DNA from 2 places in the Shewanella sp. 4_MG-2023 genome. Region 2 is predicted to be linked to the other one. Evidence: riboswitches for the same ligand, from Rfam matches in the RefSeq annotation. Region 2 holds a riboswitch; the other holds the start of a gene.

Region 1 (16,755 bases), on a different contig from region 2:
ATGCAAGCCGCCAAGAATCTGCGGTTGAAGTGATAGATTTCTGTGATCATGTTGTGATGTTACAAACGGTGAATGCAACTAGCACTGAAGTAACTAGCACTGAAATAATGAGCACTGATGTAATTAAAGCCCAAACATTACCGCTGATCTGTGGGCTGATCGACAATCAAAATAATCACGGTCGCTTTTTAAAACAAAATTCTGATAACGAGTTTAAAAAGATACTGACATCACCATCGAGCATTATTGTTGCAGGGCTACATGTTGTGCTGGTGTTTATGCTATTTTCCTTAGCTGATAACACCATTAGCCATTTTGTCGAGATCAGCCGTGAACAAGCCGTTAAAGCTGCGACATCTGAAAGTAACAACCAAGAAATAAAAGCCTACTTTTTAACGGCTGAGCAAATTACCCAGCTAGCTAAGACCCTGCCAAGTGAACAAGCCTTGATTGAAGAGGTCGTCAGTGAAGTCATTACCAATGAAGAAATAATCGATCAAACTATATCGAACAAACAAAGTACTAATAAGGTTGTCGATACAAGAGCGCCTGCAGTTGCAACTAGCCCAAAAGATACTGTCAATCAAAAGGCAATTTCCCCAAAGCCTATTGACCAAAAAGATATTGACCAAAAAGCTGTTAACCAAAAGCCCATTGACTACAAGCCCATAATTGAAAAATTGCCAATAGCAGAAGCAGTGCAAGCCGAAACGCACCAGTTCGATTGGTCTTCAGTTGATAGCATGTATCTGCAGCAGCAAAAAGATAGCAGTAACGAACATCTATTTAAGCCACAATTGTTTAATGAAACCATCTCAGAGGCCAATACCATAACAAGCGACAATTTATCGGCCATCAATCAAGCTAGCCATTCCTTTATAAATAAACTCAATCAACAACAAGTTAATCAGCAAATAAGTCAGCAAGCCCATTTAGCGACTTCTGTTAGTGGTGCCAGCACCAGTGAGTTAACCCCTGAAATGGATGATATAGAGTTAATAGTAATAGAAGATAAGCGCCAACCAACTACCCTCAATCATCGTTTAGATCCAAATAGAATTGTTAAGATTGGTGAAACTTGCCATCGATTGGTGGCACTACCAACCCAAATTAACCCTTATGCCGAAGGCTTAGATTTAGGACACCCATGTGAAGGAGGCAAAACAAAAAAAGCACTAGATAACGCCATTCAACAACGCTTATCGAAACTTAAATTACCTTGAACTGTTCAGACTTTCACAAAAGATTTATTTCAACAACATCAAAAATGAATAATATTTATCAAATTTATTTATCAAATTATTTCTGTGTTAATTGGGCCTTAATCGCTTGGTTGTAAATTAAATCCATATATAACAGTATTTTAATTAGTGAAATAATTTAACTCATATTCCAATTCGAAAATTGTCAAAGACTTGTATTTTATTAAATAAGCTGACTATACTGCAGCCATCTTGTCGGAGTGCCTTTATGGCTGAGACCGTTTATTCGGGATCCGTTGAACCTGATCAGGCTAGAACCTGCGAAGGAAACAAGCAGTTAATTTGCTTATTTTTACCCTACAGTCAGCAGCAATTTCATAGTGAATGGCTGCGTGGCTAGATCATAAATATTAGTGCAAAATAAAAGATAGAATTAATTAAAGCAGAGTTATTGCTGAAGTTAATTTAACCCGCCATTTGCCGATATTTAAGGTCCAAAGTTAAGGTGTAAATTCAAGTCAATTACAGAGTTAATGTTAACTCGCTCGTCATCAACAATTCTCCAGGCAAGCAACTCTATTTTTTTATTTTGAGGTTGCTTATGTCAAATCGTCGTGAAACCCGCGCTCAAGCGCAAAATTTTATTGAAACCCTAAAACCTTTACAGCACCCAAATTCTGAAAAGATCTATCTGAGCGGATCCCGCCCCGATCTGTTAGTGGGCATGCGTCAAATTCATCAAAGCGATACTATCCTTGGCGGTAGTGAAGATGCGCCCGTGACTGAAGCCAACCCAGCCATTAAAGTTTATGATTGCGCCGGTGCCTATTCAGATCCTGATGCTGAAATTAATGTCCGTTTAGGCTTAAACAAGTTTCGCCAAGCTTGGATTGAAGAGCGCGAAGATACAGAGCAACTTGATGGAGTTAGCTCTGACTTTACCCAACAGCGTTTGGTTGACGACGGTTTAGATCATTTGCGTTTTGAAGCCCTTGTTCGCCCTAAAAAAGCCAAGTCAGGCCGCCGCGTTACGCAAATGCATTACGCTCGTAAAGGCATTATCACACCTGAGATGGAATATATTGCCATTCGCGAGAATATGGCTAGAGAGCAAGTCACTGATGAGATTTTGACTCAAAAAGCCGCCGGTGAAGCTTTTGGCGCTCACATTGGCCAGCCTATTACCGCTGAATTTGTCCGTGATGAAGTTGCCCGCGGCCGCGCCATTATCCCGTTAAACATTAATCATCCAGAAGCTGAGCCAATGATCATCGGGCGTAACTTTTTAGTCAAAGTTAATGCCAATATCGGTAATTCAGCGGTAACCTCGTCCATCGAAGAAGAAGTCGAAAAGCTAGTTTGGTCAACGAGATGGGGCGCTGACACTGTAATGGATTTGTCTACGGGGCGCTATATCCATGAAACCCGTGAATGGGTCATTCGAAACTCTCCTGTCCCCATTGGTACAGTGCCCATCTATCAAGCGTTAGAAAAAGTAAATGGTGTCGCTGAAGACCTAAATTGGGACATTTTCAAAGATACCTTGATTGAACAGGCAGAGCAGGGCGTCGATTACTTTACCATCCATGCTGGGGTACTGCTGCGTTATGTACCAATGACGGCAAAACGTCTTACTGGCATCGTTTCTCGTGGTGGTTCCATCATGGCAAAGTGGTGTTTAAGTCACCATAAAGAAAGTTTTTTGTATGAGCACTTTAGAGAGATTTGCGAAATCTGCGCTGCCTACGATGTGTCATTGTCATTAGGCGATGGTATGCGGCCCGGCAGTATTGCCGATGCCAATGATGAAGCGCAATTTGCTGAATTAGAAACCTTAGGCGAGCTGGTTAACATTGCTTGGGAAAATGATGTGCAAACCATCATTGAAGGCCCAGGCCATGTACCGATGCAGCTCATTAAAGTGAATATGGAAAAGCAGCTTGCCCATTGTGATGAAGCGCCTTTTTACACACTCGGCCCACAAACCACCGATATTGCGCCAGGTTATGATCACTTCACCTCAGGGATTGGGGCGGCCATGATGGCTTGGTATGGCGTGGCCATGCTGTGCTATGTCACTCCTAAAGAGCATTTGGGTTTACCGAATAAAGAAGATGTTAAACAAGGGCTTATCGCTTATAAAATTGCAGCTCATGCTGCCGATGTGGCTAAAGGTCACCCTGGTGCGCAAATTCGTGATAATGCCTTATCAAAAGCAAGGTTCGAATTTCGCTGGGAAGATCAATATAACTTAGGCTTAGACCCAGATACCGCTCGTGCTTATCACGATGAATCGCTCCCCCAAGAGTCTGCCAAAGTTGCGCATTTTTGTTCTATGTGTGGGCCAAAGTTTTGCTCAATGAAAATCACTCAAGAAGTGCGTGAATACGCTGCAAAGCAAGCGCGTGATCAGTTACAAAAGGTGAACGTGCTTGACGCTAGCGAATTTAAACACCTGCAGGCACACTCTAATCACAATGTTAATTCCGTAGACGCAAGTGCAGATATAAGCGTTAGTAGCGGTGTAGATATTCAATCAGCCATGGCACAAAAGTCAGCTGAATTTAAAGCCACAGGCTATGCAATTTATCATCCGTTACCTTCTAAGCCAGACACAGCAACAAGCGCAGATTTAGCTGTTAAGACCACTGCTGAATTAGAGGCTTAACCATGAATGTTTCACAACCACATAGCTTAGAAACCATGTCGCCCATTGTCTGGACTATTGCCGGTTCAGATAGTGGTGGCGGCGCCGGCATACAGGCAGATTTAGCAACTATAAATGACTTACAGTGTTTTGGCTGCAGCACAATTACCACTGTTACTGCGCAAAATTCGGTGGCTGTAACACTAGTCGAGGCTGTGTCAGAATCCATCTTATTGGCTCAGCTAAATACACTTGCTAGCGATTTAGCGCCAGCAGCCATAAAAATTGGCTTAATTGCCAATCAACAACAATTGGTACTCATTGCTCATTGGTTAAAGACATTTAAAAGTCAGAGTTTAGCTAACCAGCTGATCCCGATTATTTTAGATCCTGTCATGGTTGCCAGTAGTGGTGATAGCTTAAATGAGCGCGCAAAAAAGCCGTTAGATTTTAGCCCTTTTAAAGGTCTAATTAGCTTAATTACCCCTAATGTTAGGGAGTTACACACGCTGACTGATACTAACAGCGTGGAATTTGAACCTCAGTGCACAATTAAAAGCCAAAGCCTAGACTCAAGTGATGGTTTTTATAGTGCGGCAGCGCAACTGGTTAAACAGCTTCATTGTCATGTACTCGCCAAAGGCGGTGATGCAGTGTGGCAACAAACCAAAGCCAATGATTTGTTCATTTGCCGCAAAGTTCACGGTGTGAGTGACGCTCATCAATATCAAGCTTATTGGCTTAATAGCGAGCGAGTTAATACTGGTAATAACCATGGCACAGGTTGCACCTTATCCACTGCGATAGCGTGTTTTTTAGCACATGAATACGTACTCCATGATGCCGTTGTGATGGCTAAAGCTTATGTATTAAAGGGACTAGTGTGCAGTGAATCTTTTGGTAAAGGCGCAGGGCCTGTGGCAAAAACTGCTTGGCCTGATGAAATACAATACTATCCTGAAATTAGTGCAGTTAGTGGCGCTAAAATTAACAATCTAGGCAAAACACAGCCAGAATCAGCTGCTGGTGGAAAGTTTAACGATGGGTTAATAAATACAGCACAGGGCTACCTAGATTGCCGCTTTCCTGCGCTGCATAAGGGCATTGGTGTTTATCCGGTTGTGGATGACGTGACTATGCTGCAAAGCGTGTTAGAAGCCAATTGCACCACAGTGCAGTTGCGGATTAAAAATAAAGGTTTTAATCAGGTCTCCAATGATGCTCATCAAACCACGTTAGTACAAGATATTAGCCGCGCCATAGCTCTGGGTAAGCAATATAACGCCCAAGTGTTTATTAACGATCATTGGCAATTGGCAATACAACTTGGCGCATTCGGGGTTCATTTAGGTCAAGAAGACCTTGAGTTAGCCGACTTAAATGAAATTTCAGCGGCAGGGTTAGCCCTAGGGTTATCTAGCCATAGCGTATTTGAAATTCTATTAGCTCATCAACTAAGCCCATCCTATATCGCTTTAGGGCATATATTTCCAACGACTACTAAGGTGATGCCGTCAAAGCCTCAAGGCTTAGCGAAATTAGCACGCTACAGTGCATTACTTAAAAACGTATGCCCAAGCGTGGCTATCGGCGGTATCGATGCAAGTGTAATTTCAGATATTAAAGCCACAGGGGTAGATAGTATTGCCGTGGTCAGAGCCATTACTGAGGCTGAAAACCCTGCCAAGGCTTATTTATTGCTAGAGCAGCAATGGCATCTAGCGGCTGCACAACAACCTCAGCAACAACCTCAGCAACAGCCAAGGCAATCACATGTAAAATCCCACAAGCCATCAGTGAAACAGCTGCAGTGTGAGCCAGTGTCATGACGATTACACAACAGCGTCAAGCTAATAAGAGTGGGCTCACTTCCAAGCAGTTTATCAAGTATGCCAGTCATATTTTACTGACTGATATGGGTGAGCTTGGTCAGCTTAAATTACTTAATAGCCGGCTACTGATCATCGGAATCGGTGGTTTAGGTCACAGTGTTGCCCAGCAATTGGCCGCCGCGGGAGTTGGAGAACTGATATTGATGGATCATGACAAGGTAGAGCTTTCAAATCTGTCGCGGCAATTACTTTTTAACGAACAAGATATTGGTTTAAGCAAAGCGCTACTTGCCAAAGATAAGTTAGCAGCAGCCTATGAAGACGTAAATATCATGGCAATTGAGCAGGCCTTTGGCGCTGATACAGATGGTGCAAAATTAGTTGAATCTGTCGATCTGGTGTTTGATTGCACTGACAACTTTACTAGCCGCTTAATGATTAATGAAGTTTGTGTTCGTCACGCTACAGGGCTAATTAGCGCAGCGATTTCCGCTAATGATGGGCAATTATTTTGCAGCTCAACTGACTATCCGCAAAGGGGCTGTTATCAATGCCTGTACCCACAAGATACTCATGTTTCACAAACATGTGTATCAATGGGGGTTAACACTGCTGCTGTTCAAACGGTTGCATCAATGCAAAGTTTATTGGGGCTAAATTGGTTAACAGCCGATGACTTAGGCAAAGGCCAGCTAGCGGGTAAGTTACATGTGTTTAATGCTAAAAGCTTGCAATGGCAGATTATACAAATGAATCAAGACCCTAAATGTAGTTGTTGTAGCGCAGCTATTACAGCGTCAACAAATGACGTCAACTCATGCAGATAACTTTACCGCAAAAGGATTAAACATGATTGAAATTGAATTTAATGGCCAACCAGAGCAGTTGCAACAAGCGCCAAGCTTATTAGCGCTAATAGAGTCTAAACAACTTAATCCCAAAGCACTGGCATTAGTGCTCAATCAACAAGTTGTACCAAGAAGTCGCTGGCAGGCCATTCAATGCCAGCCTAATGATAAAGTAGACGTCTTTTCAGCTGTAGCAGGTGGGTGATTATGTTAACCATAGCCGGACATCAATTTGAGTCTCGTTTATTTACAGGTACAGGAAAGTTTAGCGATGCTAACACTATGCTAGCTGCCATTGAGGCCTCTAACTCACAATTAGTGACCCTCGCAATGAAGCGTATTGATCATAGTAAAGACTATGATGACTTGTTGACGCCATTACAGCAAATGGGAGTTAAGTTATTACCCAATACTGCAGGGGCAAGAACCGCTAAAGAAGCTATTTTTGCAGCAGAACTTGCCAGTGAAATGCTTGGCACAAAGTGGATCAAACTTGAAATCCATCCAGATCCGAAATACTTGATGCCAGATGCTATTGAAACCCTTAAAGCTGCCGAAGTCTTGTGTAAAAAAGGCTTTATTGTGTTGCCTTATGTTCATGCAGATCCTGTGCTGTGTTACCGGCTAGAGGAAGTGGGCTGCGCCGCTGTGATGCCGTTAGGCAGTCCTATCGGCAGTAATCAAGGTTTAGCCACTGAGCCTTTTTTAGAGATGATCATTGAGCAAGCTAATGTGCCGGTGGTTGTTGATGCTGGGATTGGCGCACCTTCGCAAGCTAGCCGAGCAATGGAGCTGGGCGCAGATGCCGTGCTAGTCAATACTGCGATTGCCAGTAGTCAATCTCCCATAGTGATGGCGCGGTGTTTTGATTTTGCGGTTAGAACCGGTCGTGATGCCTATACCGCCGGACTTGGCAGTGTTACCAAACAGGCAGAACATACTAGCCCGCTGACGCAATTTTTACATCTGTAAGCCAGATTATTCCCTTACAGGTGAATGATTTGGTTTGAGTAATTTAACTTTGAATGCGGTTGGTTCAACAAATTAAGATAATAGAGTGGCGCACCATGAGTTTTGTCGAGCAATTTAAACAGCTAGATTTAATCGATTTATCAATGCGGATTAATAGCAGCACTGAAGCTGATGTGCAACAAGCATTACAGCGCCCCCAAGGTCATATTGACAGTTTAATCGCGCTTTTATCGCCTGCAGCATTACCTTTTTTAGAAACGATGGCGCAGCGGGCATATCAGATAACCCGGCAACGCTTTGGGGCTAATATTGGTTTATACCTGCCATTGTATTTATCTAACTTGTGCGCAAATGAGTGTGACTATTGCGGTTTTTCTATGAGTAATAAACTCAAACGAAAAACCTTAACAGAGACCGAATTATTAGCTGAAATTCAAATCATTAAACAGCGAGGTTTTGATTCAATATTACTGGTTTCTGGAGAACATGAAACCAAAGTAGGCATTGAATACTTTAAAACCATCTTGCCACTGGTAAAACAGCATTTCAGTTATGTAGCAATCGAAGTACAGCCTTTGGCGCAAGATGATTACGCCCAGCTGGTGGGGTTAGGGCTCGATGCTGTGATGGTATATCAAGAAACTTATCATCGCCAAACCTATGCCAAGCATCATACCAGAGGTAAAAAACAAGACTTTACTTATCGGCTCACTACACCAGAAAGGGTCGCGGCGGCTGGGGTTGATAAAGTGGGATTAGGGGTATTGCTCGGATTAGACAGTTGGCGCGTAGATGCGTTATTAATGGGCTATCATTTGGCCTATTTAGAAAAACATCACTGGCGCAGTCGTTACAGTATTTCTTTACCGAGATTAAGACCGTGTACCGGTGGAATTAGTCCTAAAGTCGAATTAACTGATGTGGGCTTAGTGCAATTGATCTGTGCGTTTCGATTGTTTAACCCCCAGCTTGAAATTAGTTTATCTACCAGAGAAACCCAGCAGTTACGTAACAACTTATTGCCTTTAGGGGTGACTCATATCAGCGCTGGGAGCTCAACCCAACCTGGTGGTTATCAAAATCCCAACACCCAGTTGGATCAATTTGAAATCTCAGATGAGCGCAGCGCGGTGCAAATAGTGCAGCAAATACAAAAGTCAGGGCTTAACCCAGTATGGAAAGATTGGGAGACAAACTGGTATTAGTTTTTAAATTGGTATGCATTTTATCACGACTATTCAATGTGATATAACTTGCTATTAGGTTGTTTCAAAAGGAGTTGTATCATGGAAATAGCATCAAGTTTTACCCTCGGTGTTCAAGGACTGCAACAGGCGCACAATGATTTAGCGCAGGCGACCACGGCGGTAGCCATCCCAGAAACGCTAAGTTCTGCCTCAGTACAAATAACTGCAGATAGCGTCACGCTTAGCTCGCAAACAGCGGCCCTGATTGATGCTCAGCAAGCTATCTCTCACGCCGAGGTTGCAGTAGATGTGATAAATGTCTGGTCTGAAAACATTGGCACCATAATCGATGTCTCAGTGTAGAACTCAATGTAACTTGAGCTGGCATTAATGACTTTGAGTATCATTAAAGCTAAATAAATCAGTTATCTATCAAGGCTTGTTTTGGTCAATATCGTGCTGTAATAAAATTAAAGATTCTAACAATTTACTGGCAGGCCCCTGATTATCTCGGTTAGGGATAACCAAAGTTAATGCAATTTTACGACTTTTACTGCCTTTAAGAATAAGCCTGGCGAGCTTACCTTGGCTAATATCATCCTCGACCAAATAAGCGGGCGCCCAACAAAAGCCAATGCCACTTTGTAACACGTTTTTTGCTTCGTGAAAGTTTGATACTGTCCAGCGCTGCTCTGACTTTAACCAACCAGTATCTACTGATTTTTCAGTTGCAGTGTCTTTAATGACCACTTGTAAGTGCTGCGCCAGCTCTGTTTCATCGGCAACAATACCGCACTGGGTTAATGGATGAGTCGGACTGCATACAAGGTATAAGTCTGACTCACACAGGAACTCGGCAATATGGCCTTTTGCAGGAATACCGCAAATAGCGATATCGGCGATGTTATTGTCAATTAATTCTTGTGTGCCTGTGATCACCGAGTCAATGACAGTCACTCGGGTCCCACGGCTATCGGGCCAAAAGGCTTTTAAGGCGTCCACAAGAAATTGCATTGGATAGATGATTTCGCGGGCAATGGTCAAGTTGGGCTCCCAGCCTTGTCCTAAATTGCTCGCAAGTTGCTCAAGTTCATCAACGGTTTGGGTTAAGTGACGTGAGCGCCTGAGTAGTACTTCACCTTGCTGCGTTAGGTAAGCTTTGCGTCCCTTTACTTCAAGTAATTGAATCCCAAGTTGGTTTTGTAGTTTAGCCACAGCGTGATTGAGCGAAGATTGGCTTTTATTCAGCTTTTCTGCTGCTTGGGCGTAACCACCAAAGTCCACTACAGATTGAATAATTCGCCATTGCTCAAGTGTGGATTTTGCTCTATTCATACAAAACTCATTAGTTTACAGGTCAATATTAAAAAGAGCGTATCACACAGTGATACGCTCTTGAAGGCAATCGAGAACGCGCTTAATTACTTAGCGCTAGGTTTCTCTTTTGTATTGCTGTTAGTTTTAGTGAGATCTTTAGGCGTCACTTGCACCGGCAAATACTTTTTCGTCGCTTTTATTTCAGCAAGGTAAGGGCCTTTATGCAGCTTCTCTGGCCAATCAAGAAGCATCATCGCCAATACATTGCGGTGTTCGCCTGACACCATATTGGGATTACCACGAGGTGACGGGATCAGTTGATACTCAGGGATAAATGACGCCGCAATATGGTTTTGAGTCTTTTTAACCACAGGATGGTTTGGCTGACCCGCTAATAAAAAGCTAATGCCGACTTCTGAAATAATGTCATCGGTTGCATCAGTTAAGATCCGATCAATGTTGTTATTGAAGTAATCTAAAATCCATTGATAATCTTTGGCGTTAACTTGCTCTTGATAATAACCACTAGAGGCAAAAATAAAGTGTGTCATACCATATAGCTTGTTTCGGTACTGCTTTTTATCAAGATTGTTGTCTTTATCGTCAGGATAAGTCTCGATGAACGCTTGTTTATATACCTCGACATAATCCCCCACATTTAGCTGTTTAGCCCAGTAAACATAATTCACTAACTGCGCGGCCCATGATGTGATCATTTTAGGATCAGTCAAAGCTGGGGTTAAATCATAGGCTTTTAAGCCTTTAATCATTTGCTCATGACATGGCCCCATGAAACCCAGTTCATCGGTGCGACTGGCATAGCGCAATAAAATATCGCTATAGAAAATAAACTCTGGAAACGGCTTAAGGGCTTTTTTACGCGCTTTAGCACGAGGACCTTTACCTAACACGCTAATAGCTTGTTCGGCTTCATCTTTAATAAAATTAGGTTTATCCATATTACAGGCAAAGTAGTTTTGTCTTTCTGTAATGGTGATCAAATCAATTAAAGCGGCATTAGCGTACTTTTCATCACCAGTCATGCGATACATACGTAAACCATAATGCCCTTGAATTCGAGGTGGCAAGGAATACATATTTTGTTCAAGGTTAAGCTGAATTGCGCTTCGAACTTGCTGGTGAGTTAATTGATGGTTATCTCTGGTTTCAGCAAAGCTGCTGGCACAAGTAAGTAGCAACGAAAAGCTGATTAAACTGGTTAAGGATTTAAATTTTCGAATTGCCAACATTAAAGGCTCTCCTGATGATTGATGATGGATCAGTCGGTGGATTAAGTATAATGCTCATTTGTTGGATTAGGGATAAATTATCTTCATTAACTACCAAAATATCAAAAACTTGGCGATTTGTTATTGAAGCGTTAGTGTCTGTATTAATCAAATTAACTAAATTTTGTTGCCAAAGTGGGTGATAGTAATCGAGCCCTTCATTAGCTATGCCGTTAAAGCTATAGGCCATATTTTTTGCATCCGGCCATTGTTGATTAAAACTCGCCTGAAAAGCCTGATTGATGGCGCTATTTAGTTGTTGATTATTTATATCATCCCCTTGCTGCTCAGAGTTTAAATAATACCAAGCGACTTTGCTGCGAAATACCCTAAGTTGCTGTCGATAAGACTCAGCAAATTGCTCTCTCGCTGAAGGGGTTAAATAGGCTAATTGGTGTTGTAGATGACTGCTTAACCAATAATAACCTAATAAATAATTATCTGTTGATACTCCAAGCTTATTTACCAAATAGAATTGGCTGCCTCGAGTCATAGCAGTAATGGCCTCGCTGAGGCTTTTCACCAGTTGCATTGCTTGGCGCCGATTAGATAAATATTTTGGAAAAACCACGCTCGCTTGGGCAAATTGCTGACCGATCACCGGATACCTAATGATATTCGCCATCGAATGCTTACTTGTATGGATATAGAGTTCACCAACTAAACGCTGCTGATGCCACAAGCGATAAGTTGTAATTGGTTCTGATGGTTCATTGACCGTTGCAGTGCCATTGCCAGTACTCGCGGTGGTATTGGTTTCATTAGTGGACGACATATCAGCTTGCACTTGGAGGGGAATCGCTTCGAATTCAAGCCCCAGAGGCGTTAATACATCGACAACTTGCTGAAATAAATCACTACTGTTTTTGGGGCCAAGATAAGGGGTATTTTTTATCTGACTAAGGGTTTTACCGATATTCCAAGGCGCTGTATTAATATTATTGGTTTGGCTTTCTAAGAAGGATAATAACAGCTGATTTGTTAATAACGGCTTTGTTGATAATGATTGGGTTGCCTGTAATGGCGCGCTTTGGGCTTCAGCTGAAGCAATGCTGGGCTCAGGCGCTGAAACTTGCTGCTTAATGGTTTTAATTGTCGCTAATAACTGCTGATTTTTACTTTTTGCCCGTGCTTGATAGGCCTGCCAAGTGGTTTTTCGGCATTGCTCATCTGGTTGTAAAAGTAAGTATTTGGCTAAACTGATCTCAAAAGCAGAGTTTGTATCATCGCGGTTGGTATCTAACTGGCATTGTGCGTTATTAAATACCAATTTCAAATTACTATTACTAAGGTTTCGTCTTATCGTTGCCTGTGCATTGTGTAACTGTGATTTGGTATCGATATCAAGTTGGGCTAGTGTAATCGCGTTAATTTTATTGGCTAATAAAGAGTAGGGCATGTGGCTATCTTCAAGCTCAGCGATAAAACTGGATAATTGAGGCGCTGTTAACAATGCTGATAATTCATCAGCTAAATGTAATTGGCACATTAATAGCCCTTCACGCTGGTTATGAGTGGCTAAGTGGCGGTAGTAATTTAAACGGTCGTTAAAATTGTTAAAGCCTAAGGTTAATTGCTCAAACTGTAATGTTTGGTAAGGGGTTGTTTGCTTTAAATCTAGGGATGCTAAAGACGGTTTGTATTGCAAACATTGTTGCACAAACAGCTGAAGAGGATTGGCAACTGCTTGCGCAGTTGCCAATAAACTAAAAGTTAGGATTACTACAGAAATGCTTTTTGGCATAAGCCACACGTTCTTCCACTGAAACGGCAGGGCCTTTGATAGACTCAACATGTTGCAAGCGTTGTAAAATCCCTCTACCGTTTGCGGTTTGAATTGCAAGTCCTGGTCGAGCATTTAGCTCCAGTAGTAATGGACCTCGCTGCTTATCCAAAACCATATCGGTTCCTAAATAACCCAGTTCACACATTTCATAGGCACTGGATGCGGTATGAAGCAGGGTGTCCCAGTTTGGGACTTGAATTTGTGACAATTCAAATTGAGTATCAGGATGCTTTAAAACAGGTTCATCAAATTGAACAGCAAACAAACTTTTGCCTGTAGCAATATCTAAACCGACACCGACAGCGCCTTGGTGCAAATTAGCTTTGCCATCAGAAGCAGCTGTTGAGCAGCGTAGCATGCCCATTACTGGATAGCCTTTAAACACGATTAAGCGGATATCAGGCACGCCTTCGTAACTAAAACCATCAAAAACCGGATCGAACTCAATCAAGCCTTCAACAATGGCGACATCAGGGGTGCCGCCTAAAGAAAACAACCCACTTAAGATGTTGGAGACATGGCGATAAACTTCAGTCGGCGTCACTTCATCGCCATTAGGTTTATAATAGCGACCGCCTTCCACTTTAGTGATCACCAAAATCCCTTTACCGCCAGAACCTTTTGCTGGCTTTATCACAAAGCCAGTACGGTCGATGACCATTTGCGGAATATCATTGATTTTGTGCTGCTCTTCAACAACACCAATCAAGTCAGGTACGGCAATACCATTGGCTAAAGCTAATTGCTTGGTAATCAGCTTGTCATCCACGCGTTTGTAATATTTACGAGGATTATATTTTCCAATGTAATCGATATTACGCTTATTCATATTTAATACGCCTTTGCGGCGCAGCTCCCAAGGCCAGGCAAAGTTCATTACTGATCTCCAGCCAAAGGTTTAAAGCGTTTAAGCTCTGTGAGACGGTAGCCAGTGTATTGGCCCATCACTAACACCATTGCTAAAATCACTAAGTGAATACCTAAGAAGTTAAATACCCAATATTGGATCCAACTGTTACTCATAGCAAGGTAGGCTAAGGTGGCGACAAACAAGCTACCACCGCCGGCCATCACTACCGCTTTAGGGCCTTCTTCTTCCCATAAAATTGACATACGTTCAATGGTCCATGCCAAAATGATCATCGGGAAGAAGGTAATGGTTAAGCCTTCACTTAATCCCACTTTATAGGAAATAAGCGTAAACAAGCCGATAATAAATATCACTACAATAATGACCGCGGATATTCGGGATATGAGCAATAAGTTAAGTTGCGATAAATAGGAGCGGATCATCAAACCAAAGGCGACAATTAACAAGAAGCCAATTAAGCCGGTCAATAATGTGGTTTGAATAAAGGCTAATGCAATCAGTACCGGCATAAAGGTACCTGATGTCTTGATACCGATAATCACTCTTAAGAACACCACCACAAGCACGCCAATTGGGATCAATAAAATCCCTTTGAAGGTACTTTGTTCTTCTAGTGGTAATTGGTACAAAGAAAAATCCAGTGCATCTGAGTTTTTCATCATATCGATAGAGGTTGCCAGTGCTGAGCGTGTTTCTTGCAACATTGAAAAGTTAACTTGCGAGTTACTGCCACCAACAACATCTAACACCGATTGGTTATTGTGTTGCCATAAAACCAAGTTATCAGGACGGCCTTGTTTGTTGCCTTCAACATCAAATAAAACCCATTCACCATTATGATAAACCTGCACATAAGGATTGAGTTGCTGACGACGACGTTGGTCTTCTAGCATTAGACCACTCACTTGTTTTGCAGGAACGCCTTTAGAGTGCAGCATTTGCAAAAACAACTGGGTACGAGTGTTAACTGATAATAACAGTGCTAAATTCTGCGATTGATTAGTGTCGTTAATCACTGACATTAACTGCTGTGCGTAAGAAAGGTTATTAGCACTGCGCTGCCATACATCGTTCATGATTTGGTCCGCGGCGCCTTTTTCAGTGACTTGCCATAAAAAGGGTTCTGGTGTTTCAGGTACTTCATCTTGGGTGACGTCAAGTTGACCTGTCGGTACCAGTGTTACACGGTAATATAAGGATTGACGTCCAGAGGATTCACGAATTGACCAAACTGCTCTTCTGTCAGCCCCTTCTGAGATATTTAGACCATATCCCGGTGAGGTAGCATTTTCTGAAAGTACATCAAATGCAGGATCTTGTGGCAAAGAGAGTGATACTTCGGTTGGGTTATTATTACCATTAAACATCACTTTTGCTTCCACTGACCAGCTTTGAACCTGCTGACCAGGAAGGAAAGGGACGTTGTGTTCAACGCTGCGATAAATACTGGCTGCAGTACCGAATATAAATAATAACGCGACGAAGATAAAAAACGGTTTACGTGAATGCATTAGAAGTCCTATTTAACTTTTGTCGTTATTTGTTTGTCTTTTTTTCCATGAATATAGCTCTGGCCGACATCGACTACAGCAATATCTTTCATAAATTTACGACCAAGTAGTAAGGGATAATCTAAATGGCTACGATCGGTTAAGTTTAAGTCAGTTTCAGCGGCGTATTTACCAATTTGCAGGTGGGCATGAATAACGGGGCGGCGATCATCAGGTTGTTCTGCATCTTGTTTAATGCGCACAAAACGTTCAACTTTATGTTCAAAAGTATCCCCAGGTTGATCCTCTCCATTGATCATTACATCGAAGCGAACCCATTGAACGCCATTACGTTCAAATAACACAATATTGCGGGCATCTAATGATGACGATTCAGCGCCAGTATCAATACGCGTTGCAAAAGCGGCTTTTAATTCGTCAATAAAAACACTTTCTACTTCACCCAGAACAAACTTATCGGTTATTGCTGACTCAGGACACTGAGGTGGTTCATTTAATTGCGCTAATGCAACGGCATCAGCATCCATTTTTTCAGATTGTTTGGTAAGAGTATCGGTGATTTGTAACCTTAATTGTTGTACTTCTTCGTTTAAGGCAACAATTTCAGGTGTGGCGCTAATACATTGGCTATTAATCGCTTCAATAATAGCGGCCTGAGAACTGGCTAAATTTGAAGTAAACTCTTCACTACCAACCGGAGTTACTTTTTCTGTTGAAGCACAGCCGGTGATTAACGCGGCTGTACAAGATAAAATAAATACCTGCTTTAACATGATAATTCCTGTTATTTTAATAATCTAGGTTAAATTAAGTCGTGATTAGGTTGGTTCTTTATTGCAATAATCGTTGCACGTTTGGGTGCAGGGTAACCTTCTACCGTTAAACTAACATCATTTGGATCAAGATAATCCACTAACGACTCGTTTTTCATCCATTTAGTTGAGCGCTGTTCTGCCATAGAGGTGACATCAACATCGACACAACGGATATCGGTAAAATCGCATTTTTTAAGCCATAACATTAACGCATCAACGGAGGGTAAAAACCATACGTTGTTCATTTTGCCGTATCTGTCTTCTGGCACTAAAACCGCATTTTCATCACCATCGATAACTAAAGTTTCTAATACCAATTCGCCGCCCATACGCAGTTGATCACGTAACTGCATTAGATGGTCGATAGGTGAGCGGCGGTGATATAACACTCCCATAGAAAACACTGTATCAAACGCATCAAGTGCTGGCAGTTCTTCAATTCCTAATGGCAATAAATGAACAGGATGCTGATTACCCG
Region 2 (16,755 bases):
TAAACGTGTAGCTAAGCCTATCAGCAGTAGCGCTCCGCCAAATAATTCGGTGCCGGCAGCTAATGCGGTCATGACTTCAGGCATAGGTATACCTAAACCCCAATCAGGATTACCAAACCAAGCCGCTGTGTCACTAAAATTAGATAACTTGTTATAACCTGCTTGCATTAATACTGGGGCTAAATAAAGTCGCAAAGCCAGTGGTGCTATGCCTTCAATGTGCCTTAATAAACTTAAAAATTGCTGATATAGGTTCACCATGATAATTCCTTAACCTTGCTGCGATAATTACATCATTAGACCTTGGAATAACAAGTTTTATTTCATCTATTTACATCAGCTATAAATTAACGCTCCACATCGTCAGACAGATCTTGTAAATCCTCAATTAACGTGACTATTTTTTTGTTTAAATGACGGCGCTGCTTGCTAGATAAACTGTGATTAATTTCAATCATTAACTGACCAAACAATCGAGTATTTCTATCTGCATTTTGCTGATAGATTGCCGATTTTAATTCATCTGGCTGGGTCATTAATAACCGCATTCTCTGCTCAAGTAAGGCTGTATCATCTCGTTGACTCAGCGCAGTTTCAAACTGACGTAACCATTCAAGTCGATACTCTAGCCACATATCAAGGGTTGCTAAACGCTGTTGATTAAACGCTTTAATTAACACTTCTTGTTCTGCTGTGGTGCTTCCTAACCAATCATCAACCCGATTGATGGTTCTTTTGTTGGCATCGGCGACTAATTCTAGTTGGTTTTTTCCTGCATACTTGGCATTTAATTCATCATTATCAAGTTTAAGCTGAGTAATAATAGATTTAACTTGTTGATCGCTTAAGCTAGTAATAATAGGTAGTAAATCGGGTAGTAAAAATTCAAAAACACGAAACCAATGGGCTTTAGCTGCAGTAACTTGTTGCTCCCAAATTTCAATGGTGAGCGTGTGTTTATTAATATTGTCGGAAAGTTGCTGCAGCTGCTCGCTATAGCGAGCCAATTCTTGCTGTTGATGCCAAAGCAAAAACTTATCTAGCAGCTTATCAAATTGAGCTTGTTGAGATTTATCTAATTCTACATATTCATCAACGCGCCACTCAATGGCCCAGTCGAGAAAGAAGTAACTAAATTTGGTGGAACATCCTGCTAAAAAGATAACAAGTAATATTGGAATTAATGGCTTTTTCAACGGTCATTCTCCCCTACAAACAGCATAAGTTAAGAATAATAGCCTTATGGCACTAAAGATAGGTATTTGTTGAATAAGTTAAAATATTGCTGAGGAGATAATTGCTGGTTAGCTGCCATCATTAAAGCCCAAGCTGCGGCAAATAGCCAAAAGCAATGAGCCATTTCAGCAAGGTAGTCAGTACAATCATAAGTCAAATTCAGCTGATGTTGTAGATATTTTTCCGTCAGTTGTTTTACTTGCTCTTGAGTTAATTGATGCGTCACCACCACGGCGACTAAATCAAACAGCGGATGACTGGCAGCGCAATATTCAAAATCAATACACTTAAGTTGTTTACCATCAAACAGTAAATTATACGGCGACAAATCTCGGTGACAGAACTGCGGCGAAATCACGCAGGTTTCTAGTTGTTCAAGCCAAATAGCCATTTGGGCATATTTATTGGTTAATTTTCGATAAAGCTGCTGCCATGTCACTAACGCCTGAGTTTCATCAGCATCGCCTTTGTTTGCGACGCTTGCATCAGCAATTGAGTTGCCTAAGTCAGATAATGAGTTTACATAAACTTGCCATTGCTGAGTCATGGTAATTTGTTTCGTCGGCAAAGGTAATTTTGATAGCGGGGTTAATAACCCCAGTAGGTGAGCAACAGGGTCTAGCGCCGCAAACACCGACTGCTGTGGGCGCTTGTTATCATAAAAACTAAACTCGGCGACATAATTTGACCATAAGTGATTATTTTCAGGTATAAACTGACTTAGGTAAAAGCGTTTATCATCACTAAGCCAAATTAATTTAGGCGCCCGATTAATGGCTTCAACCAAGCGCCAACTGCTCACTTCGTTGTCTCGTTCACACCACGGGGCATTATCTTGATTAACCCGTAATACCCAATCGCTATCACTTAAGGCTATATGGAAGTTTTGGTTACTTAATCCATCAGATAACACTTTAACCCCATGACAATCTGCTTCGATCTCATCGGCTAATATATTCGGTAATTGGCGTTTAATATCCGAAGGTAGCCATTGCCATGGGTTAAAGTGACTCATTATCTAAATAGCCATTAGCTTGCTAAGGCTGCATCATCTGGTGCATGATTTTGCAGCATTTTTTTACGCCACATAAAGTAACCGCTGACAGCCATAAATAAATACAGGATAAGTAAACCAGAAGTTAGCATTAAACCTTTTTGAAGGTATAAGTAAATTGATAGCGAATTAATCACCATCCAGTAATACCAATTTTCTATTACCTTTTTCGCCACTAGATAAGTAGTCATCACCGCAAAACAGGTTGTTAATGCATCAAGATATGGAAACGAAGCACTTGTATTTGTGGCCATTAAGTAGCCCACAATCAAGGATACACCACTAGTAACGGCAATAATCACTAAGTGTTTGTTTAGAGACCAACTAATAATTGGCAGTTCAGTTTGATGACGACTGTCAGCACCATAGCGCCACAGCCAAAAGCCATAAATCGCCATCGCCATGTAATATACATTTAGCACTGATTCCATCAACAATGACACATTCCAAAACAGCACTGTGTATATGGCAGTACTGGCAAAGGCTGCCGCCCAACACCAAATATTGGTTTTCATGGCTAATATCAAATACGCAATTGCCAGAATCACTGCAACAGCTTCCCAGCCTGTCATTACAGACACTTCAGTAATGGCAATTTGTATTGATTGAACGATCTCAGATAACATAACGTTGGCTACTATTTCATTACTATGATGAATTTACAGGTTATTCGGTGTGGCTTAAATCAAGCTCGCCACCAATAAATTTACATACAAATACTGCTTTGCCCCATTTTTGATGGGCCGCTTCCATTTCGGTTGCTAGCATGGCCATCACATCTGCGTATTCACCGCACACCTGAGTCGCCATCGCATTGGTTTTACGTTCAATATTAGGGTAGCTATCTACTCGGCCAATAAACCACTTTATCGGGTCTAAATAGTTTTCATTAAATGGATACATGCTGATTTCGGCAGTCAATTTCATGGAAATTCCTTAATCGTGATAAAAATACCGTCATAGTCTATCAAAGTTTAAGGTAAAAAACTTTTCAAAACATGACGGCAATTTAGTGTTAAGTATTGTTATTATTAAATAAATCAACTGTAACCCAACAGGTTAACAGCCCCCTTTAATTAACATAGTTTGCAGCCAAGCTACATAAACTTGACGTTTAAGGTAATACCTAGCTGACGTGGATCGCCGAAACGTACATATTGCTTATCGGCCCAATCTAAGTCTGGTTCATTACCAAAGTAGAAGCCTCTGGTGCCATATTGCTCGTCAAATAAGTTGCGGCCCCATAAATACGCTGACCACATTTGTGTTTCATAACCCACTCGAGCATTGAAAATAGTATAAGCGTCTGACTTTGATTCGTTACTATCAGAGTAGTAAAAATCACTTTTACCGCTAGCATTTAAATTGGTAAACCAGCCTGAATCGCTGACGTAACTCATTCCCGCGCTATAAGTGAAGTTAGGTGCATGGGCTTGCTCTCGGCCGCTTAAGTCAACAATAATGCCATTTGTATCATTGTATTGATAATCACCGTATTCAGTTTCTAACCAACCTACACTGCCATAAAATTGAATGTTACTCGTGGCATAGTATTTAAAGTCAGCTTCTGCACCATAGTTTTTAGCACTACCGGCATTCTCAATATATAAAGCAAAAGGCCTAGTATCTGTAATAGGATCATAATATTGCTGTGATGCAGAAACTTGTTGATTTTGACGGTCCATGTAAAACAGCGCCATATTGGTCGCAACTGCACCGTCTAGCCATGTTGATTTAAGGCCTAACTCATAGTTGTATAGGATTTCAGTATCGTAATCTTTCTTGTCAGCAAGTTCTGCTGGTAATGTCATATTAAAACCACCCGCTTTGTAGCCGCGGGCAATTCTAAAATACGCATTGTGATCTTGATTTAAGCTTTTAGAAATCGCTAAGTGACCACCCCACATGTTTTCACTAGGCGAGAACTCATCACCATTACTGTCTGAATATTCGCTTTCTCGGCGCTCTAAACGCACCCCTGCAGAAAAGACATAGCCATTGCCAAACTGGGTATCTGTTTGCGCAAAAATAGCATAGTTGGTCGCTTCATACTCCGATTGCAGCACTTCATCTGGCCAGCCATTGTATTCAGAATATAAGTCATTATCCTCTTGAAGGTTCATGCCATATAAGCCCATTAACCAATCAGTCGAATCGTTAAAAATTCGGCCAGCTTCGTTTGAGCTGATACGAAGTTCCTGTGACACGGTTTTACGCTCACCCTGTTTATCCCAGGTGTAATCATAAACACATGGCTCAGTCCCAATCACGTTCCAGTCATTATCATAAATGCTGCATTGTTTCGAATCCCAGTAATCAGGGTTGGCCCAATCGCCGTCATAATTATGGTGATGATCGGTTTGTGCAAATGAAGTTAACGAGGTGAGTTCGAACTTTTCAAAACTGCTGAATGTGGCTTTTAAGCCAGCACCAGTGGTCTTTTGCGCATCAACACCAGGCTTATCGGTAATAGTTTCAAAGCCATTATTATCTAACGTCCAGGCATCATAGCCATTATCAAAATTAGCATGTAAAAAGGTTAAATCCAGTTGCACATCATCTGCAGCATACCAACGCAATTTAGCACGGGCAGTGAATTCATCACGGCCATTGGTATCTTCACGTTCAAGGTAAGTATTGTCGCGGTAGCCATTTTGTGAATGCTGCTCTAAAGACACCCGATAAAGTAGCTTACCAGAGTCAGTTATTGGGCCAGAGCTAAAACCGGAGAAGGTTTGTAAGTCATCGTCACCAAGAGAGACTTGTGCGCCATGTTCAAACACATCGGTGGGATCGTTACTTTTAAGGTATATAAGACCCGCTAACGCATTGGCGCCATATTGTGTACCTTGTGGGCCACGAAGAACTTCAACCTGTTGTATATCGTACATGCTCGACACCATGCCGATCCCAGATAAATCGATATCATCAACAATGAAGCCAACAGAAGAATTTGGCGCGCCTTGATATTCTTCTTGCTCACCCACACCACGAATTTGGAAATACTTTGGCCGAGAGCTGCCGCCAGACCAGTTAAAATTAGCAATAGAGTTTAATACATCTTCAAAATGTTGAGCGCCCTCATCTTGCAATTGTTGGCTATCGATGACGGTAACACTGGATGGCACTTTTTCTAGCGCTATATTACTAAAGTCAGCGTTAACCACTATGACTTCCATTTTTTCAGCAGCGGGCGCCACGCGTTCAACATTTTCTGTTTGAGCGACAACGGAAGTGGATAAAACGGCAAGAATGGCAATCGCTAGTGGCGATTTAGATTTTATTACAGACATAGGACCTCAAATTATAATTTTGAGATCCGGCAAGCATAGTGAATTAGTTATGTGCATCCATGACTGTCATTACAATTATCAGTTATTAAATTGGTGTCGTTTTTCGTTTACGACTTGGTTTATGACTGAGTTAATGACTAACATTTACGGCAAAGCATGCAGCCTATTCCTACGCCGGTATGAGCCGGATCAGGTTCTAAGGGTTTGTCTTTAGACATCTCAGTTTATCAACACGATAAACACCCCTTGGCGCGGCGGATTATAAACTATCCTTCATCTGTGCAACAGCACTAACAGGCACTTTTTATTAACTATTTAAGTACAAAAAATTATCACATAGATATTTTTATGATTAGCTAAGCCTATAAAACAAAAAACACGCAATTAAGCGTGTTTTATATTTTAAAAGATACACTTAGTTAGAGAATGCTTCTCTTACATATACTTCAAAACGGCTTGCATTGGCATTAGGGGCAACGGCGCTAACCTGCATTTGTTGTTTGCCATGTAGCTTTAATGACTTCCAGCTGCTTGCTTCATCTTCAATGGTAAAGCCACCAACATCAAACCAAGTAAACTTATATTGCAGCCTTAAATCCGTTGACACCTTGCTAATGATTAATGCAGAACCTTGCAATAAATCCGCTTGCGTTCTGACATTGACTTGCTCAACAGCGACTTTTCTCGCAAAAGAGTTATTATCAACTCTCACTTCGCTATTAGAGCTAACCATGACTCCCGCGGTATGATTAGCACAAGCTGATAGCATTAACGCTAGCGATATCATTATTACTCTTAATGTCATCATTAATTCCTTTTTTTAAGTATTAAAAATAAATGGTCGGCTCAGTGTCAAACAGCTTGCTCATCTATGCATCAACTGTGTGTTACTTCTACTGATCAAGCAAGAAATGCGCTCTCGCAGTAGCAATTAGCTGCTTACGATTTTTCTGCCAGCAATTAATGCTAACATTAGCAACTCGGCGTCCTTGACGAGTAATTTTACATTCAGCAAACGTATCTTGATGTAAACCCGCACGTAAATAATCAATTGAAAAATCGATAATTTTTGGCACTTTCTTAGCTTGCATAAATACCATTAACTGCACAATCGCCGACATTTCCATAAATCCAGCAATAACCCCGCCATGTATGGCTGGCAGAATAGGATTACCAATGTTGTCATCTTTAGTTGGCAGCTTAAATACCATTTCATCACCAAAGCGATCAACACTCATCCCGATAAATTGGGTATAAGGGACTTTCTCTAATAAATAACTATAGTCATTTAAATCAATGGCCCGCTTAACCACATCATGAACATTAATATCGCCCACAGTTAAACTGGCATTGCCAGCCTGCATAACTTCAACACTTTGAGTATCAGGCTGGTTATTAGCAGCTGAATTGACTGCACTTGCTTCATCAGCGCAGCCCATCAAAGCTTGTCTAAACTCTTCACCCACCATTTCTGGACTAATACGCATAAATGAGCCAACAGCATGCGCAATAGGATCATCAATACTGTCTTGATAAGCAATCGCACGGGTAAACGCCACATTGGCAGACAAACGATAACATTCTGCAAATGCATACAGCGGTTTGTTTGGCTCAGCCGGTTTCATGTAGTCAACCCGTAAATCTAAGGTTGGCGATATTTCTAAGGATTTATACTTCTCTAAAATAGCGCATACAACAGAAGTGCCGGATGCGGTATCAATGATCGTAGTCACCACACCGCCGTGTATCACCCCAGTATCTGGGTCACCAATGATATCTTGGCTATAAGGCAACTCCAGTAATACGTGATGTTCACTGGCTTCTAACGCACTAATATTCAATCGACGGCAATGGGCAAGCTGATTAACAAATCGGCTTGCTACGCCGGTTAACGGAAAAAAATCACTGTTTATTTTCATGTTATTAGTATTAATCCAACCGACTTAGCATTGGCCCAAGTGACTTACCGCCAAGTAGATGCATATGGATATGGTAAACCTCTTGGCCACCGTGTTTATTACAGTTCATGATTAAGCGGTAACCATCTTGTGCAATACCCGCTTCATCAGCCAGCTTTGCCGCAACTGTCATCATTCGCCCTAATGCCAGTTCGTCAGATGCTTTTACATCATTGGCTGTGGGGATCAAATGGTTTGGAATAATCAGAATATGTGTTGGTGCCTGTGGGTTTATATCGCGAAAAGCGGTGACGAGCTCATCCTGAAACAAAATGTCGGCAGGAATTTCTCGGCGTATAATTTTACTGAAAATGGTTTCTTCAGCCATGATTGATCATCCTTTTGGTTATTATAATCGAAGTAGTGAAAATCATTGTTGAATGCGCTAATCAAGCAGCCAACTAAGCGCTTGCTTAACTATATAATAGCTACTGTTGCATTTGTCACTTAAGCCAAGCAAGTTTAACACTTTGCTATTAATCACTGTTGAATGTTGTTGGCACTATCAAGCCAATTTTGACAGCTCGATTAACTATAGCAACGCTCACTTACTTAGAGTTTATCTAGGCATTATCACATCATTGTTATCAATGCTAAAGGGGATTTATTTGAAGTATCCCCAGCAATTAACATTGAAGTCGCTAAAAAAAGCGCTATATTTCTTGGTGGTTACCTTTAAACCTTATGCAATTAGACTTCTTAGGCATCTTTTTGATCACCACATAATGAAAGCTTGGATTAACTTAACCATAATGAAAGCTAAGCTGCTTATGTGGTTATCGCCTTAAGGGCTGCGTCTGTGTATCTAGAAGTTTACCCCCAGAAAACATAAAAGGCGCCATTGGCACCTTTATCGTGATTGAAACATAAGGGACTGTTAATTAGGGGCTATTTATTCAGGACGGATAATTAGCCACGCTTAATTCTGGCACTGACTTGCGCTTCTTTATGGGCTTCTAACCAATACTTTTGCAAGGTAGTATTTTGCAAACCTGTAGTGGCATCCCCTAGCCTCCAAGCCCCTTTCCAAATGCCATCGGCAATAAGATGCACAACAGCGCTCTCAATGGCTGCGACTACGCATAAACTCACAGGCTCATTGGAAGTATAACCCGCTTCAGCCTCTAACAAATCTTGTGCATCAATAAACTTAAATACACCCGCGGTAATTTCTTTTGATATCACCGATTTGGTGGTGGTAACACTACTGAGTAATCGGCCAGTTCGAATATCCACAGCGCGTAAATTAACGGTAATGCTATCGACTCGGTATTGACCTGAAGCGCCAATGCCTAAATACCGTGCTCCAGCACCGCCCGTTTTAATATTTGTGTCATAGGCAACAATGCCACCTTCCATTAATACCTGCGCACTATTAAGTTGCGGTAATTTACTGGCATCACCTTTAAGTCCTGCCCGTAAAATTTTACGTTCTGTTAATAGGTTTTGCAGTCCTTCACGCTCAACGGGTATAAACCATGCTGAATCATTAAGTGACTGGGCTAAAAATGCCGTACCGGATTGTGGCACTGCCGTTGAAAAGTTACTTGATGGAATGGGCTTGTATTGTCCTGTTTGATCGCGAAAATCATATACTGCAGCAACCATCGCACCTTGTGGAAAAGGTAAACTGGTTAGATCGTAATAAGTTTCACCTTTAGGCATTAAACTTGAAGTGGCATCTATATTTTCAAATTCTTCATCAATTGATGAGCAAGCTGTTAAAGATAGTAGGCACAAGCTAATAATTAATTTTTTCATTATTAACCCCCGACACTGTCATCAACAATACCGCCAACTTCAATAATGGTGGTTTCACCGGTTAATACGTCGGTAATATGAACAATCAATGAGCCGTCTTCATTAACGACATTAATTTCAAAATCATCAGTTAATAGATAACCTTCCCCCCCATTGGCGGCATCATTAAAAAGTTGGCTCATCAACCGAGACTGTAACGAACTTGAGAGACGTTCTAATGCTGTTGGGGCCACATAACCTGAGCCACCACTACTTTCATGGTCATTTTGCGCAGCTGCATTAGCCAGTAGATATGAGCCATTTAAATAGCTGCCACCAAAGGCTGGGTTTACTGGTTGATAAATAAGTTGAGTGGCAAAGCAATCAACTGAAAGAATGAGCAATATTGAAGTAAATGTTATTTTTTTCATTTTGGCTTTCCATGCTTAGAATTCGTCAGGTGCGAGATCTGGGTCAAACAACGCTCCTAAAACGGCTTGTTCATTTTGCTTAACTACCGCAGAGTTAACGCGTTTAGCGGCATAATTGGCTTGGTCATCTATATTCCGACTAATAGGCGACACAAAAGTCACAAAAACGGTTTTTCTGTTTTGTTGTATTAATATTTTGCTACCACTTCTTGCTGTAGCTTGTTCAATAACGGTGAGCCCGGTATGTTTAGACTCGCCACCAATATCTCTGTATGCCGCGACAAATTCACGGTAAAAGCGATGGCCGAGTCGGGTCATCGCACGGTTTAAGATTAACCCATCAATTAAATCAGCTTCATCCTTAGGGACGGCATCATTAATATTAATAGGCTTAGTTTTGGGAGCTTTTTGAATATTCTTATCTGTCGCTGACGTTGTTGGCTCTTTGGCATTATTAAGCTTTTCTGCGTGGCTTTGATCTATTGGCGGTTTATTTTTAGTGCTGATTTGCTTTAAAGAAGGTTCAGTCACTAAAGTTGATTTAATATCTAGTGTTGACTCTGTAGATAACCTTGATTCAGTAACTAAAGGTTTTGTTACTGAATTACCAGCGGCAATGACATGACTTGAAAAGATGAACAGAAAAAACATCAATAAGATGCTTTTCATACTCTAACCTCATGCATGTGAGTCTGTGCCCAAGCTATTGCTTGACCGCGACTGGATACCCCAATTTTTCTGAAAGCGCGATATAAATGAGTTTTAATTGTACTCTCGCTGACAAACAATTGATTGGCGATATCCAAATTTGTACTGCCAGCCAGTAACGCTTGAAGTACTTCTCTTTCACGTATGGTTAAATGCTCACTATCATCGTCAGCTTCATCACCAGTGACTGATTTATGTAAATCATGGGGTATAATGCTGCGACCTTTAAGTATTTCGTTAAATCCACTGCTAATAGCGGTAAGTTCAGCATCACTGTAAAATACACCAAACGTTGTAGCTGGGTGGATCAAAAATTTTGCATCAACTTGTTTGGGGAAATTAATAAATACCGTTTTCACCGAGCTGTGTTCGCGTTCGATTAAACGCTGTAATTGATAAGCTTGTTGTAAATCTATGGTAGCTAAATCAAACACCACTAAAGAGATTTCATGTGAATTTAATTTAGTACTCATAGTTGCTGGAGTTGCTTTAGCTAGCTTGACCAAAAACTCTTGGGGCCAACGACAATCAAGTAGGTCAACAAGCAATTGCGAACGAGAAACGATCATCCAATTGATAACTTTAAACATCACCCTTCACTCCATGTTATTACTTAAACAAACCTGTAGAAATTGTATAAAGTCAGGTTAGCAAGCCAACCTGACATATACTATTAGCCAAAAGAGTGTTTAAATTATTTTAAATATACTTTTGTACTACTATGGCATCATCACTGCGCCTTGATTAATGGTCACAGAGTTACCATTACCAAAGGTGTTTACTGACGAATTATTACCCATATCAGTTTGTGTTACTGCAATAACATTTGTACTGCCACTGATATAAACATCAGCAAAGTGATTTGTACCGGTTTGGCTAATATCAAGGTCATTATTTGAACCAAACCAAGACTCTCCAATCGCTTCGTTCATGCTGCCTACCTGTACAATATCAACCATAGAGCCATTACTTGAACCATCGGCATAAGCAGTATTGTCATTACCAGTTTGAGAGATATTCACAGTGTTATCACTTCCCCAAACACCGGCACCAAAACCCGTTCCATAAAAACCACTTGCATTAGCATTATCTGTCACTGAATTATTATTACCGGTTTGAGTGATAGTAATAGTGTTGTTAGCGTTAAACCCTGTTTTTGCACCAGCATAGTTTTCATTACCAGTTTGGTATACAGATACTGTATTTGATACGCTACCAGCCGTTTGATCTACTAATGCCTCGTTTGAAATACCTGCTTGAACAACAGTTGCAGTATCACCGTTACCAGCTTGATTAACTGTCGCTAAGTTACTCATATCGCTTTGGGTAACAATTGCAGTATTGTTAGCATTACTTTGATTAACAAATGCCATTTGACCGTCACCAGACTGAGTTACGGTTGTAGTTTGGTTAAAGTCTGATTGCTCAACAGTAGCTTGACCATCAACACCACTTTGCATCACAGTAGCCAAACCGCTATCACCTGTCTGGTTAACATCAGCCTCATTATTCAAATTAGATTGAGTAACAAATGCCTCGTTACCATTGCCCATTTGCATCACTGCAGCATCATTCGACAAGCCTGTTTGTACAATATCTGCCCAGTTATTATCGCCAGATTGATCAATTACCGCGACTGTCTCTTCCAAAGCATTATCTGTTAGCGTATTTGTTTGCTGAAATATGCTACCTGTATTGCCAGCTCCAGCCTGCGATATGGTCGCTTCTGCACCATCTGAATTATCCTGCTCAATGTAGGCATCATTACCAGTGCCAACAGACTGATTAATGGTGGCATCGGCAAAGTCAGACACATAATTGTTAATTTCTGCAGTATCACCATCACCTAACTGATTGATGGTCGATGATGCGCCATCGGCATTTTCTTGCGTAATAGTTGCAGTATTACTATCACCCACTTGATTTACTGCCGCTTCTGCAGCTTGGGCATTGTAATATTTCTGCACTATATTCGCTTTATTCAAACTACCTTCAGTATCAATCGTCGCTGATGCTGTAGCGGTTGAATTATGCTGAGAGATTGCCCCTTCATTCCCATTACCCACTTGAGTAATAAAAGCTGTAGTATCGCGAGTATTAGCTTGAGTTACTTCTGCTTTATTCAAGTTACCAGTTTGAGCCACTGTAGCTTCGTTTGACTCGCTATTTTCTTGTTGCGTAATCATGACAGCATTATCATTACCAACTTGATCGACGGTTGCCTTATTATTATCGCTGGCATGGGCACTAGTTGAAGCAAATAATACCGCTGAAATTAATAAAGCTAATTTTGAATGTTTCATTATTGTCTTTCCCTATACGTTTAGTTAGATAAATTATCTTTGGGTGATCACAACATCTTGTGAGTTTCCCCATTGAAGTACACCCACTGCGTTTCCAGACCCGTGCTGCTGGATCTCTATCGAATTGTCGTAACCACTTTGCTTAATTAAAGCTAGGTTCCCAGTTCCTGTTTGCATCACATCGAGGTATAAATTTTCTCCGCGTTGCAACGAAACAACCGCATTTCCAAAACCCATCTGCAAGATTTCAGCCTCAATATTGGCACCAGACTGCCTAAGGCCTGCAATATGTTGCGAGCCTTGCTGATTAACATTTATTGAATTATTAAAACCGAATTGTTGAGATTGAAAACGATTAGCGCTACCAGACTGATATAAGCTTAATGAACTATCACTGCCATCTTGTGAAACTCGAGCTAAATTAGCCCCACTGGCAAGTTCATCAAAATCACTTAAATCAGACTGACTGAAAGTAGGAAATGAAGCTAGACAGACGACAAAGGCAAATGAAATTGCTATTATCTTAGTTAAGCGATGTAAATACTTACTTTTTAATACGTCCATGCTTTCTGCCTTTAACAACTGACTGAAAGGAGAATTCCCTTCACATTTTCAGTGGGTAAAGTATTGCTCAATAAAATCTATTCTAAATCCACCACGAGTATTAAAACCTCATAGACTAATAGCTATAAAATCCTCCCCCCCCCCCACTTTAGTATAAAAAAATAAAACCACTTACCAACCTTTCACTTAAATTTAACTAATAAAAACAGACCATTAAACTGATAAGATTAGTTCAGAAGATTATGCAACCATTAATCTTAAACCGGGCTGTTTTTAGCATTAAACTTTAATCTAAATAAAATTAAAAACTTTAAAGTGGTAAATAATTTAATGAAAAATATGAGGTGAAATAAGGAAAGTTATTAGTGAACAGTGTAAAAAATGCTTAATTAATAATTACCAGCATTATTTGTAATCCCCGACATTTATAATTTCTTTGCGGATTGAAAAACATAGAAACAATTAAAAATATTAGTCTTATCATTTATGAATAGCGTAAACTCAACAGCACTACCGACCCTAAAGTGAGTTAACGCTGATGAGTGTTACTCGTGTTTGCATAAAAAGTAATTAAATGCTTCAAACGCTTATAATATGCCCCTATGATTTAGCCAGTATTAATACTTGGCCAGCTTCCTTTTTAATTTCATAGGGTGAAGCCACCATCGCTTCATTTTCAATACACACGCCAGTCACTAAGTTGTAATGTTGCTTATATAATGGAGAAGCCACACATAACTGACCTTCAACGTCACAAATCAAGCCGCGAGCAAGCAAACTTACCCCTGTCGCCGGATCGATATTATCAATGGCAAACAAACCGTGTTTACCTAAATCAAAAATGGCGACGGCTTTACCTGCAACCCACGCCGCAATCCCCGTGCCTTGAGGTAAGCTTGACTCATTACATACATTCACCCAACTCATACCAACTCCTCCGCAATTTCTGATTCTAATTCTGATTCAATTTCTTTAATCGCAATGTTTCCTGCACCGGTAGACGACATAGCAGGAAAACGCTGCTGACGGGCGCGATGATACAGGTGTGTTTCACCTTCAGGCTGAGCATCAGGGTTAACGAACTCATTAAAACGGGCAAGATATTCAGGTTTTTCAAGACTGGTTTTCCACTCACATTGATAAGCCGCGACCACTTTGGCCATTTGACTATCAAGCTCTGCAGCAAGGCCTAAACTATCTTGTATCACCACCGACTGTAGATATGCTAAACCACCTTCAAGCGACTCCATCCACACTGAAGTGCGTTGTAATTTATCAGCGGTTTTAATATAAAACATCAGAACTCTGTCGATATATTTGACTAAGGTATCGGTATCTAAATCGGTAGCAAATAAATCACCATGACGTGGGCGCATACCGCCATTCCCAGCAACATATAAGTTCCAACCTTTATCGGTTGCGATAACACCAATATCTTTGCTTTGGGCTTCTGCGCATTCTCGAGTACAACCCGAGACAGCAAACTTAATTTTATGGGGCGCACGTAAGCCTTTATAGCGGTTCTCTAAATCAATGGCTGTAGACACAGAGTCTTGAACACCATAACGACACCAAGTGCTACCCACACAAGATTTAACCGTACGCAGCGATTTACCGTAGGCATGACCGGTTTCAAACCCGGCAGCAATTAATTTGCCCCAAATACTCGGTAACTCTGATAATTTTGCGCCAAATAAGTCGATTCGCTGACCACCAGTGATTTTGGTGTACAAGTCATATTCTTTGGCTACGGCGCCAATGGCAATTAAACCATCAGGGGTAATTTCACCACCTGCAATTCGCGGCACCACAGAGTAAGTACCATCTTTTTGTATATTGCCAAGATAGGCATCGTTAGTATCTTGCAACTGAACATGACTGCTCTCTTGGTTTAAAACATATTTATTCTGCAATGAAGCAAAAATTGACCCTGCTGCGGGCTTACAAATGTCACAACCAAACGTCGACCCAGCATTGGTACCAGCGTGTTTACCATGGCGAGTAATTAACGTCTCAAAGTCAGTAATGTTTTCAACTTGGCACAAGTGATACAAAGACTGTCTATCCTGTTCAAAATGCTCACAAATGCCAGTATTGCACTCAACCCCTTCTGCTACGAGCGCTTCATCCATGATTTTCTTCACCAATGGCGCGCAACCACCACAGCCAGATGCGGCTCGGGTGCAGGTCTTGATTTCAGCAATGGTATGATTGCCTTTGGTCACTGAAGTGGCGATATCAGCCTTAGTCACTTGATGACAAGAACAAACTATTGAGCTGTCTTTTAATTCAAGCGCCGTTTCATCACCCGTCATTAATAATTCAACCGCATTGCCTTCAATTGCATCTTGCGATAAATACAAATCCAGTAAACGGGCATAATCACTGTTATCGCCCACTAATACTGCGCCTTTAAGATATTGACCCGACTCATCTAACCACAGCTTTTTATATATGCCTGATTGATTGTCAGATAACTCCACAAATTGCGCATTGTCGAAACCGCGGCTTTCACCAATAGCGGCAACATCAACACCTAATAGCTTGAGTTTGGTGCTCATATCCGCACCAGTAAATGCCAATGATGGCGCAGGCGCCTTAGCAACTCCTGCCGCTAAATGCGACACAGCGACTCGCGCCATTTGATAACCTGGGGCAACTAGGCCAAAAATGCGGTTTTGCCATAATGCACATTCACCGATGGCATAAACATCGGGAGCTGAGGTTAAGCAGTTATCATCAATTGCAATGCCGCCGCGATCACCCATTTGCATACCGCTGCTTCTCGCTAATGCATCTTGAGGTCGAATACCGGCAGAAAACACAATCATGTCAGTTTCAAGAAAACTATCATCGTTGAATGTCATGCGGTGCTGTGCGCTCTCACCATCGATAATGGCGGTGGTGGCTTTAGAGGTATGTACTGATACACCTAAGTCATTAATTTTACTTTTAAGTAAGTCACCCGCTTTATCATTTAATTGTACTGGCATTAACTGTGGTGCAAATTCAACAACATGAGTTGTTACGCCAAGGGCCATTAATGCATTTGCCGCTTCAAGGCCTAATAAGCCGCCACCGACTACCACGCCAACTTTAGATTTTTTCGCCGCAGCTTCAATGTCTTGTAAATCTTCTATGGTGCGGTACACCACACAGCTTTCTCTATCGTTACCAGCAATAGGTGGGACAAATGGATAAGATCCTGTTGCAAGGACTAAACTGTCATAGGCTGTCGTTATGCCCGCTTCTGTGGTCACGGTTTTATTGGCGGTATCTAGCACGGTAATTCGGCTATCAAGGTGCAACTTTACCCCCCAATCTTGATAATCCTCAGCGCTAGTTAGCATCAATTCATCGGCACTACCGGTTTCAAAATATTTTGACAGTTGCACCCTATCGTATGCAGGTCGGGGCTCTTCACCAAACACTTCAATATCAAATTGCTGCTGCAACCCTTGACTACAT

Evidence for each region. A riboswitch is a leader RNA that binds a small molecule or an ion and turns the genes downstream of it on or off. The one in region 2 is predicted to bind thiamine pyrophosphate.
Region 1: another riboswitch for thiamine pyrophosphate. It lies ahead of thiC (phosphomethylpyrimidine synthase ThiC); the one in region 2 lies ahead of Q4546_RS02300 (TonB-dependent receptor).

Annotation. Positions count from the first base shown of each region.
Region 1 is NZ_JAUORL010000030.1:23,888-40,642, reverse strand. It holds gene Q4546_RS15305 (hypothetical protein) at 1-1,223, shown strand, start outside; TPP riboswitch at 1,449-1,548, shown strand; gene thiC (phosphomethylpyrimidine synthase ThiC) at 1,804-3,870, shown strand; gene thiE (thiamine phosphate synthase) at 3,873-5,678, shown strand; gene Q4546_RS15290 (HesA/MoeB/ThiF family protein) at 5,675-6,508, shown strand; gene thiS (sulfur carrier protein ThiS) at 6,531-6,734, shown strand; gene Q4546_RS15280 (thiazole synthase) at 6,737-7,501, shown strand; gene thiH (2-iminoacetate synthase ThiH) at 7,597-8,706, shown strand; gene Q4546_RS15270 (chemotaxis protein) at 8,788-9,051, shown strand; gene Q4546_RS15265 (LysR family transcriptional regulator) at 9,121-10,023, opposite strand; gene Q4546_RS15260 (DUF3541 domain-containing protein) at 10,110-11,255, opposite strand; gene Q4546_RS15255 (hypothetical protein) at 11,233-13,038, opposite strand; gene Q4546_RS15250 (alpha-L-glutamate ligase-like protein) at 13,001-13,957, opposite strand; gene Q4546_RS15245 (inactive transglutaminase family protein) at 13,957-15,462, opposite strand; gene Q4546_RS15240 (ATP-dependent zinc protease) at 15,471-16,235, opposite strand; gene cmoB (tRNA 5-methoxyuridine(34)/uridine 5-oxyacetic acid(34) synthase CmoB) at 16,265-16,755, opposite strand, start outside.
Region 2 is NZ_JAUORL010000003.1:72,527-89,281, reverse strand. It holds gene Q4546_RS02325 (DoxX family protein) at 1-267, opposite strand, end outside; gene Q4546_RS02320 (DUF6279 family lipoprotein) at 348-1,196, opposite strand; gene Q4546_RS02315 (phosphotransferase) at 1,241-2,251, opposite strand; gene pnuC (nicotinamide riboside transporter PnuC) at 2,266-2,916, opposite strand; gene Q4546_RS02305 (hypothetical protein) at 2,957-3,217, opposite strand; gene Q4546_RS02300 (TonB-dependent receptor) at 3,388-5,583, opposite strand; TPP riboswitch at 5,732-5,840, opposite strand; gene Q4546_RS02295 (YcfL family protein) at 5,999-6,388, opposite strand; gene Q4546_RS19180 (PaaI family thioesterase) at 6,477-6,947, opposite strand; partial or broken gene Q4546_RS19175 (PaaI family thioesterase) at 7,119-7,502, opposite strand; gene hinT (purine nucleoside phosphoramidase) at 7,513-7,869, opposite strand; gene Q4546_RS02280 (CsgG/HfaB family protein) at 8,451-9,302, opposite strand; gene Q4546_RS02275 (curli assembly protein CsgF) at 9,305-9,712, opposite strand; gene Q4546_RS02270 (curli production assembly/transport protein CsgE) at 9,728-10,381, opposite strand; gene Q4546_RS02265 (LuxR C-terminal-related transcriptional regulator) at 10,378-11,010, opposite strand; gene Q4546_RS02260 (curlin) at 11,140-12,723, opposite strand; gene Q4546_RS02255 (curlin) at 12,757-13,287, opposite strand; gene nirD (nitrite reductase small subunit NirD) at 13,888-14,214, opposite strand; gene nirB (nitrite reductase large subunit NirB) at 14,211-16,755, opposite strand, start outside.